2 regions of the Angustibacter luteus genome follow, and region 2 is predicted to be linked to the other one. Evidence: predicted binding sites of a transcription regulator. Region 2 holds the regulator's gene; the other holds the start of a gene.
What was found. The regulator HspR, encoded in region 2, represses chaperone genes until heat shock. The targets are predictions, from matches to a motif close to ANTTGAGNCNGNCNGNCTCAANT.
Positions count from the first base shown of each region.

Region 1: clpB (ATP-dependent chaperone ClpB) is a predicted target of HspR. The motif match lies at 1,384-1,406, and genes of this name have one in related genera.

Region 1 covers NZ_BAABFP010000002.1:1,290,460-1,295,747, reverse strand. Annotated here, with positions in the region: gene ABEB17_RS06320 (pentapeptide repeat-containing protein) at 1-440, opposite strand, end outside; gene ABEB17_RS06315 (coiled-coil domain-containing protein) at 442-1,347, opposite strand; gene clpB (ATP-dependent chaperone ClpB) at 1,457-4,051, shown strand; gene ABEB17_RS06305 (hypothetical protein) at 4,055-4,642, opposite strand; gene ABEB17_RS06300 (SDR family NAD(P)-dependent oxidoreductase) at 4,851-5,288, opposite strand, start outside.
Region 2 covers NZ_BAABFP010000004.1:557,103-562,390, forward strand. Annotated here, with positions in the region: gene dnaK (molecular chaperone DnaK) at 1-1,483, shown strand, start outside; gene grpE (nucleotide exchange factor GrpE) at 1,480-2,133, shown strand; gene ABEB17_RS09090 (DnaJ C-terminal domain-containing protein) at 2,153-3,184, shown strand; gene ABEB17_RS09095 (heat shock protein transcriptional repressor HspR) at 3,186-3,659, shown strand; gene glsA (glutaminase A) at 3,735-4,751, shown strand; partial or broken gene ABEB17_RS09105 (NAD(P)H-binding protein) at 4,853-5,288, opposite strand, start outside.

The DNA.
Region 1 (5,288 bases), on a different contig from region 2:
GCCCCGCGCCACGACGCCCCCGAGGTGTCGCACCCGCGCAGGCTCGCGTCGTCCAACCGCACCCGGGACAAGTCGGCCTCGCGCATCCGCACGCCGCTGAACGTGGCCGAGCGCAGGTCGGCACCGGCCAGCGTGACGAACGACCAGTCGCCCCGCTCGACCCGCACCGGCCCCCAGTCGCAGCCGTCGAAGGTGCTGCCGGTCAGCTTGCAGCCGGTGAACCGCGCGTCGAAGAACGAGCACCGCACGAACGTGCAGGACAGGAACGCGGAGTCGGTGTACTCGGACACGTTGAACCGCACGCCGCGGAAGGTGCAGCTGTCGAAGACGGCGCCCTGGCCGCGCGACTCGGTGAGGTCGACGTCCAGCAGCTGCTCGTTCTCGAATCGCTCGCCGGACAGGTCGCGGGCGTACCAGTCCTCGCCGCTGATCGGTGGCACGTCAGTCCTCCCCGAGGATGTCGCGCTGCCGCTTGGCCTTGTCCCGCGCCTTCTCGGCCGCGCTGACCGCGCGCTCGGCGGTGGCGCGGTCGCTGTGCGCGGTGGTGAGCTGCTGCTGCGCGGCGCGGACGGCGAACCGGGCCTGGGTGAGCTTCTCGCGCAGATCCTCGACCTCGCGCTCGGCCGTCTGCTGCGCCTGCTCAGCGTCCAGCTCGGCCTGCATCGACGCCTGGACGGCGCGCGCGGCCTCGCGGATGTCCTCCTCGGCCTGGCTCAGCCGCTCGTCCGCGGCCGTCCGGCGTTCGGCGAGCTGGTCCTCCTTGGACCGTCGCCGGGTCCCGTCACCGGACGCCGGCGCCGGGCTGGGCGGCGGCCCGCCGGACGTCGTCCGTGGGGCCGGGGAGGTCGAGCTGAGCGGCGTCGCGGTGGCCGCGGTGATGTCGACCTCGCCGAGGCCGGCGTACGACAGGGCGCGCGTCAGGGCGCCGGATACGACCGCCTGGCCGGCCGCCGGGTCGGCGACGGCGGCCAGCAAGGTGGCGTCGAGCTCCCCGCACACGGCCGGGCTGACCGGTCCGGCGGACAGCAGGACGGCGCGCTTCACCAGCGTGGCGGCGGCACGTTGGCGCTCCTGGCCGAGGCGGCGCAGGTCATCGCCGGACAGGTTGGCCTGGGCCTCGCGCAGCTGCTCGCCGAGCTCGAGGTAGTCGGCCAGGGAGTCGGATTCGTCGCGGGCCAGCTGGTTCATCAGCGCGGCCGAGGCGGTGGGACGGCGCAGCGCCTTGACCTGCTTGGCCAGTGCGGCGTCCCCGTCGGCCTTCGCGTCGGCGGCCAGCTCGTCGCGGCGTCCGGTGAACTCGTCGGGCGGTAGCCGGTACAGCTCGTCGACGACCGCCTCGATGTCCATCCGCCCATCCTGCCGGTTCTGCGCCGATCCCGATAAGGTTGAGCGGAACACACTCAACTTTGTGCGCGTTGACCAAGGTGACCACCGAAGCACGATCAGGAGATCACGCATGGAGCTTGCCCTCACCACCCGCAGCCAGGAGGCGCTCGGCGACGCCGTCCGGCGTGCTGCAGCGGCCGGACACCCGCACGTCGAGCCCGCCCACCTCGCGGTGGCCCTGCTCGGCCAGCGCGAGGGGACGACCCGCCCGCTGGTGCAGGCGATGGGCGTCAACCCGCAGAACCTGACCGCCGAGGCCGAGCGCATCGTCGCCGGACTGCCGTCGGCCAGCGGCGCCACGGTGAGTGCCCCGCAGCTGTCCCGCGGCGCCCTCACGGTGCTCGAGGCGGCCAAGGAGGAGGCGGACGCCCTCGGCGACCAGTACGTCTCCACCGAGCACCTGCTGCTCGGGCTGACCCGCGACTCAGGCGCGCTCGGCACGGCACTCAAGGCGGACGGCGTCACCCGCGAGGGCGTCCTCGACGCGCTGCCGCAGATCCGCGGCAGCGCGAAGGTCACCAGCCCCGACCCGGAGTCCACCTACGACGCCCTCACCAAGTACGGCGTCGACCTGACGACGGCCGCCGAGGAGGGCAAGCTCGACCCGGTGATCGGCCGCGACGCCGAGATCCGCCGGGTCATCCAGGTGCTGTCCCGCCGCACCAAGAACAACCCGGTGCTGATCGGCGAACCCGGCGTCGGCAAGACCGCCGTCGTCGAGGGCCTGGCCCAGCGCATCGTGGACGGCGACGTCCCGGAGTCGTTGCGCGGCAAGCGGTTGATCTCACTCGACCTCGGCGCGATGGTCGCCGGCGCGAAGTACCGCGGCGAGTTCGAGGAGCGGCTCAAGGCGGTGCTGGAGGAGATCAAGGGCTCCGACGGGCAGATCGTCACCTTCATCGACGAGCTGCACACCCTTGTCGGCGCCGGTGCGTCCGGCGAGGGCGCGATGGACGCCGGCAACATGCTCAAGCCCATGCTCGCCCGCGGCGAGCTCCGGCTGGTCGGCGCCACGACGCTCGACGAGTACCGCGAGCGCATCGAGAAGGACTCCGCGCTCGAGCGACGCTTCCAGCAGGTCTTCGTCGGCGAGCCCAGCGTCACCGACACCGTGGCAATCCTGCGTGGCCTCAAGGAGCGCTACGAGGCACACCACAAGGTCGCCATCGCCGACGCGGCCCTGGTCGCGGCCGCGACGCTGTCCGACCGCTACATCAGCGGCCGCCAGCTGCCCGACAAGGCGATCGACCTCGTCGACGAGGCGGCGTCCCGGCTGCGGATGGAGATCGACTCGTCCCCGGTCGAGATCGACGAGCTCCGCCGCGCCGTCGACCGGCTCAAGATGGAGGAGCTCGCCCTCGCTCGCGAGGACGACGCCGCCTCGCGTGAGCGGCTCGAGCGGCTGCGCAAGGACCTCGCCGACAAGAGCGAGCAGCTCGCGGCGCTGAACGCCCGCTGGGAGCACGAGAAGGCGGGCCTCAACCGGGTCGGCGACCTCAAGAGCCAGCTGGACGACGTCCGCTCGCAGGCCGAGCGCCTGCAGCGCGAGGGTGACCTCGGAGCGGCGTCCGCGCTGCTGTACGGGCAGATCCCCGACATCGAGCGCGAGCTCGCCCAGGCCCAGGTGGCCGAGGCGCAGACCGACGTCGAGGACCTGATGGTCAAGGACGAGGTCGGCCCGGACGACGTCGCCGACGTGGTCGCGGCCTGGACCGGCATCCCCGCCGGGCGCCTGCTCGAGGGCGAGACCGAGAAGCTGCTGCGCATGGAGGACGTGCTCGGCGGCCGGCTGATCGGTCAGCGCCGCGCCGTCGAGGCGGTCAGTGACGCCGTCCGGCGTTCTCGTGCCGGCATCTCCGACCCCGACCGGCCCACCGGATCGTTCCTGTTCCTCGGCCCGACCGGCGTCGGCAAGACCGAGCTGGCGAAGGCGCTCGCGGACTTCCTGTTCGACGACGAGCGCGCGATGGTGCGGATCGACATGAGCGAGTACGGCGAGAAGCACTCCGTCTCCCGGCTGGTCGGCGCCCCGCCCGGGTACGTCGGCTACGACGAGGGCGGCCAGCTGACCGAGGCCGTGCGCCGTCGTCCGTACTCGGTGGTGCTGCTCGACGAGGTCGAGAAGGCGCACCCGGACGTGTTCGACATCCTGCTGCAGGTGCTGGACGACGGTCGGCTGACCGACGGCCAGGGCCGCACCGTGGACTTCCGCAACGCGATCCTGGTGCTGACGTCGAACCTCGGCTCGGTGTACCTGGTCGACCCGTCGCTGGACGACGATGCCCGGCACGAGGCCGTGATGGGCGCGGTGCGGGCGGCGTTCAAACCGGAGTTCCTGAACCGGTTGGACGACGTGGTGATCTTCGACGCGCTGTCGCTCGACGAGCTGTCGCGCATCGTGAACCTGCAGGTGGACCGGCTGGGGCAGCGGCTGGCCGAGCGGCGGCTGACCCTCGTGGTGAGCGACGCGGCCCGGGAGTGGTTGGCGCTGACGGGGTACGACCCGGCCTACGGCGCCCGTCCCTTGCGGCGGCTGGTCGCCAAGGAGATCGGCGACCGGCTGGCGAAGGCGCTGCTGTCCGGCGAGGTGCGCGACGGCGACACCGTGCTCGTCGACCGCCCGGCCGACCAGCACGCGCCGGGCCTCACCGTCACCCGAGCCTGACGCTCAGGGCCGCCGCACGGCACAGGCGCTGGGCGGCAGGTGGAGGGCCGCACGCAGGCGCTGGCTGGCTGCGGAGCGATCGTTGTTGTACGCGTGCGCGACGGGCGCATTGCTCTGCCAGATCTTGTCGCCCTTCGAGATCGTGAGGACCTTGTCGTAGTTGGACACGGACCTGATGAGAGCCGTTGCCGCCTTGGCCAGCTCGGGGTCGGCCTTGATCGCCGCGAGCTTGATCGTGTCCAGCCGCAGCTGCTCGGCGCGCTCCGTGGCATCGGCCGGTCCGTCGTCGAGGGCCAGGGTGAGCAGCAGCTCCCCCGGCAGCGCACTGTTGGTGGCGTTCACGTAGGCGGCTACGGCGGGGCTCGCGTCAGGTGGCATGACGGTCCGGCACTCGCGGTACCTCAGCGTGAGGTCTACCGGGGTGAGGCCGAACTGCTCGACGGTGAACGGCGATCCGGTGGCCACCACGGGCGGCTCGCCGGCTGCAGCAGCCGCCTTGATCGGTGCGGACAACGCGCCGGCGGAGCAGCCGGCAGTCGCGCCGGCCAGGATCAAGGGAACACACAGCAGGCCGATGGGCGCGCGTCGCACGGACAGGTCCTCTCCAGGCGGGACGCGGGCACCGAGCGGGCCCGCGTGTGGCGCACATCGGCTCGAATCGGGCTCCGCTGAAGGGGCCGCTCGCGGCCTTCACCCACCTGCTTCCGCCCCTCAGGCCGGTCTTGTGACTCCAGAACCGGGTTGGGTGGCGGAAACCGGGTTGGGTGGCGGAAACCGGGCTGGGTGGCGGAAGCGAGGGTCAGGCGGGACGGCGGCGGGCGCGGTAGGCGCGGACCTCCTGGCCGATGAGCCGGTCCACCAGGCCCGGCGCCCAGCGCTGCGCGGCGACGACGCCCCACTGCGCGCGTGGGAACACGATCAGCGCCTTGTTCCGCGCCACCCCGGTCAGCACCGCCTCGGCCAGCTCGTCCGGCCCGGGCAGCCCGCCCGGCTGAAGGCGCGCGGCGGACGTCCGCACGCTGCGCGTCGCCTCGTTCTCGCCGAGCCCAGGGTTGAGGTTGTCCAGCAGGGGCGTCGCGATGAATGCCGGGCACACCGCACTGACCCGCACGCCGACCGGCGCCATCTCGGCGCGCAGCGCCCGGCTCAGCGCGACGACGGCGTGCTTGGTCGTCGTGTACGGCAGCATCATCGGCACGGTCATCAGTCCGGCCATGGACGCCGTGTTCACGATGTG
Region 2 (5,288 bases):
GGGCCTCAACGTCCTGCGCATCATCAACGAGCCCACCGCGGCCGCCCTCGCCTACGGGCTGGAGAAGGGCAAGGAGGACGAGCTCATCCTCGTCTTCGACCTCGGCGGCGGCACGTTCGACGTCTCCCTGCTCGAGGTGGGCAAGGACGAGGACGACTTCTCGACCATCCAGGTCCGCTCGACCAGCGGTCACAACGACCTCGGCGGCGACGACTGGGACCAGCGCATCGTCGACCACCTGCTCCAGCAGGTGAAGATGGGCTACGGCATCGACCTCGGCAAGGACAAGATCGCCATGCAGCGGCTGCGTGAGGCGGCTGAGCAGGCGAAGAAGGAGCTCTCCAGCTCCACCTCGACCAACCTGTCGCTGCAGTACCTCTCGATGACCGAGAACGGCCCGATCCACCTGGACGAGACGCTGACCCGCTCGCAGTTCGAGCAGATGACGTCCGACCTGCTCGAGCGCACCAAGGCGCCGTTCAACCAGGTCATCGCGGACGCCGGCATCAAGCTCTCCGAGATCGACCACATCGTGCTGGTCGGCGGCTCCACCCGGATGCCCGCCGTCACCGCGCTGGTCAAGGAGCTCACCGGCGGCAAGGACCCCAACAAGGGCGTCAACCCGGACGAGGTCGTCGCCGTCGGCGCGGCCCTGCAGGCGGGCGTCCTCAAGGGCGAGCGCAAGGACGTCCTGCTGATCGACGTCACCCCGCTGTCGCTGGGCATCGAGACCCAGGGCGGTCTGATGACCAAGCTCATCGAGCGCAACACGGCCATCCCGACCAAGCGCAGCGAGGTCTTCACGACCGCGGCCGACAACCAGCCGTCCGTGACGATCCAGGTCTTCCAGGGCGAGCGCGAGATGACCCGCGACAACAAGGCGCTGGGCACCTTCGACCTCACCGGGATCGCTCCCGCGCCGCGCGGCATGCCGCAGGTCGAGGTCACGTTCGACATCGACGCCAACGGCATCGTGCACGTGTCCGCCAAGGACCGCGGCACCGGCAAGGAGCAGTCGATGACGATCTCCGGCGGCAGCGCGCTGCCGAAGGACGAGATCGAGCGGATGATCAAGGACGCCGAGGCGCACGCCAGCGAGGACAAGCAGCGTCGCGAGGAGGCGGAGACCCGCAACCAGGCCGAGCAGCTCGTCTGGTCGACGGAGAAGTTCGTCAAGGACAACGAGGACAAGATCCCGGCCGAGCCGAAGGCGGACGTCGAGAAGTCCATCGCCGACCTCAAGGAGGCGCTGTCCGCCAACGCCTCCACCGAGGACCTCAAGGCCAAGACCGAGGCGCTCGCCACCGCGAGCCAGGCCATCGGCCAGGCCATGTACGCGGCCGAGGCGCAGGCCTCCGCGGACGCCGAGCAGGCCGGCAGCGCCGAGGGCGGCGCCGGTGCGACCGACGCTGACGACGACGTCGTCGACGCCGAGGTCGTGGACGACGAGCCAGGCGAGAACGAGGGTCGGGCGCAGGCATGACCGACGCCCCCCAGGGCGGTCGGCCGGTCGCGGACGACGGGAGCGAGCCTCCCGTCGTCCGCGACAAGCGGCGGATCGACCCGCAGACCGGACAGCTGCGGGACGGCGGCGCTGCGGCGCCGCAGGCTCCCGCCCCCGAGGTCAGCGGCGAGATGGCCAACGAGACCGAGGTCGAGCAGGGGCTGGATGACAAGTCGTCCGGCCTCACGGCTGACGTCGACCTGGCCGCCGAGCGGCTGGCCGACCTGCAGCGACTGCAGGCCGAGTACGTCAACTACCGCAAGCGGGTCGAGCGTGACCGGGACGTCGCCCGCGAGCTCGCGACGGCGTCCGTGCTGGAGTCGTTGCTGCCGGTGATGGACGACCTGCACCTGGCCCGCCAGCACGGCGACCTGGAGAGCGGGCCGTTCGCAGCGGTGGCCGACAAGCTCGAGGCGATCGTGGCGCGCGCCGGTCTCGAGCGCTTCGGCGAGGTCGGCGAGGCGTTCGACCCGGCGGTGCACGAGGCCCTCATGCACGTCCAGGCCGAGCTCGCCGCCGGCACGGAGGTCACGACCGTCGTCCAGGTGCTGCAGCCGGGGTACCGCGTCGGTGAGCGGGTCGTGCGCGCTGCGCGCGTCGCCGTGGCCGACCCCGACACCACCAGCTGAGTCCGAGAGGAGGCACCGCATGGCCGGACAGGACTGGTTCGAGAAGGACTTCTACGCCACGCTCGGTGTCCCCAAGGACGCGGACGCGGCGGCGATCAAGAAGGCGTACCGCAAGCTGGCGCGCCAGCACCACCCGGACGCCAACGAGGGCGACGACACCCGGTTCAAGGAGATCGGCGAGGCCTACTCGGTGCTCTCCGACATTGAGCAGCGCCAGCAGTACGACGCGATCCGGTCGATGTCGCACGGCGGCGCGCGATTCGCGCCGGGCGGTCAGGGCGGGGCCGGCTTCGAGGACCTCTTCGGCGGTCTGTTCGGTGGTGCGGGAGCTCCCGGGGGCGGTGGCCAGCGCGCGCAGTTCGACAGCACGGGCGGCATCGATCTCGAGGACCTGCTGCGCGGCATGGGTGGCGCCCCGGGTGCCGGTGGTGGGCGCGGTGGCCGGTTCAGCGGTTTCGGCACCCGCGGCCCGCGTCGCGGCGCCGACGTGAACGCGACCACCACCCTGCCGTTCCGCGAGGCAGTGGTCGGCTCGACCGTCACCCTGCGCACGCCGGAGGGTCGCACGGTGACCGCGCGGATCCCGGCCGGCGTCAAGGACGGGCAGAAGATCCGCCTGCGCGGCAAGGGATCCGACGGCGACCCGGGTGCGGCGGCAGGTGACCTGATGATCCAGGTCGCTGTCACGCCGGACCCGGTCTTCGGCCGGCAGGGCGATGACCTCACCGTCACGGTGCCGGTCACGTTCGCCGAGGCCGCGCTGGGCGCGCAGGTCGACGTCCCGACGCTGGACGCCGAGGGCGACGTCACCACCGTTCGGGTCAAGGTGCCGGCCGGCACGCCGTCCGGTCGCACGCTGCGGGTCAAGGGCCGGGGCGTCAAGCACGCCAAGGGTTTCGGCGACCTGCGCGTCACCGTGCAGGTGGCGGTGCCGCAGCGGCTCACCGACGACGCGCGCGAGGCCGTCGAGGCGTACGCGAAGGCCACCGGCGGCGAGGACCCGCGCGCCGACCTGATGGCCCGGGCGCGCTCACCGCGGACCGGCGGCTGACATGAGCGACAGCGCCAGCTGGCAGGGCCGGGTCGAGCTCGACCTGGACGACGAGACCCCGGTCTTCGTCATCTCGGTCGCGGCGCAGATGGCCGGCATGCACCCGCAGACGTTGCGGCAGTACGACCGGCTGGGCCTCGTCTCGCCGGACCGCACGCGCGGGCGCGGCCGGCGCTACTCGGCGCGCGACGTCTCGCTGCTCCGCCAGGTGCAGCGGCTGTCCCAGGACGAGGGCGTCAGCCTCGCCGGGATCAAGCAGATCCTCGAGCTCGAGCACCAGGTCGCCGCGCTGCGCGCCCGGGTCGTCGAGCTCAGCAACGAGCTCGCCGCCGTGCAGGACGCGACCGGGCTCGGTCGTCGGGTGTTCGCCGCCGGCCCCGCCGGTGACGTGGTCTCGATGCGCGCCGGGCGCCGTCCGGACCGGTCCGCCTTCGGGCTGACGTCCGCGCTCGTCGTCTGGCGCCCGCAGGGCTGATCGTGGCAACGGCGTTCGCCCTGGCGCACGCGGTTGCCACGTACGCTCCGGAGGACACCGGACGAGGGCGGACCCATGACGAAGCTGTCCATGTACGAGCGTCTGCCGTTCGACGAGGCGACGACGCCGCCGCGGGTGTCCACCGGCGAGCTGCCCCCGCCGGACGAGATCCGACGGCTGGTCACCGAGGCCTACGAGCGCTACCGAGCGAACAGCGACGGCGTCGTCGCGGACTACATCCCCGCGCTGGCCGGTGCGTCCCCTGACCTGTTCGGCATCTGTGTCGTCGGTGCCCGTGGCGGGTCGTTCGAGATCGGGGACGTCGACACGTCCTTCTCGATCCAGAGCGTGTCCAAGCCCTTCGTCTTCGCCCTCGTGTGCGAGGAGGTCGGCTACGAGGCGGCGCGCCGCCAGCTCGGCGTGAACAGCACCGGCTTCCCGTTCAACTCGCTCATGGCGGTCGAGCTGAACGACGACCGGACGATGAACCCGTTGGTGAACGCGGGCGCGATCGCCACGACGAGCCTGGTGCCGGGCGACTCGGCGGAGCTCAAGTCCGACCGGATCCGCGAGGGGCTGTCCCGGTTCGCCGGCCGTGAGCTGTCCATGAGCGAGGAGGTGTACGCCTCCGAGTCCGCGTCGAACCTGCGCAACCAGGGCATCGCCCACCTGCTGAAGAGCTACGGCCGGCTCTACTTCGACCCCGATGAGACGACCGACGCCTACACCCGGCAGTGCTCCCTCGAGGTCACGGTCCACGACCTCGCGGTGATGGCGGCCACGCTCGCGAACGGCGGGGTCAACCCGCAGTCCGGGGAGCGCGTGCTGCGGCCGGGGGTGTGCCGGCGGGTGCTGGCCGTGATGGCCACGGCCGGCCTCTACGAGCTCTCGGGGGACTGGTTGTACGAGGTCGGCGTCCCTGGCAAGAGTGGCGTCAGCGGCGGGATCGTGACGGTGTCGCCTGGCAAGGGTGGACTCGCGACCTTCTCGCCGCCCCTGGACGCGGCCGGGAACAGCGTGCGTGGCCAGCTGGCCACGAAGCACCTGGCCGAGCGACTGGGCCTCAACCTCTTCGCCTCGGAACCGGCCTGACCGCGGCGGGGCGAACGTGCATGATCACCGCGGGAGGGGGGTGGTGGCGTCCCGCCCCCCTCCCGCGGTGATCATGCACGTTCGCCCCGGATCGGGTGAGCTCAGCGGTGGCCGGCAGAGCGCAGGACGTCGTCCAGGCTGCGCGCCGGGTGGCCGGTCAGGCGCTGGACGTCGTCACTGACCTTCGCGAGCTCGCCGCGGGCGATCGCCAGGTACGACGTCACCCAGCCGTCGACCTCGAACCGGGGCGCCGTAGTGCGCGCGCGAGGCGTAGGCCTGCTCGAGCGTCTCGTCCTCGAACCGCACGTCGCGCCCGGTCGCCGCACTGATCCGCGCGGCCGCCTCGGTCAGGGTGAACGCCTCCGGCCCGGTCAGGTCGTAGCCGACACCGTCGTGCTGGCCTGACTCGTCGCTCAGGACCGCGACGGCGACGTCCGCGACGTCGTCCTGCGCCACCGCACTGACCCGGCCGTCAGCGGCGGGGCCACGGATCACGCCGTCCTCGCCAGGCATCAGCGCGAAGAAGTCGGCGTACAG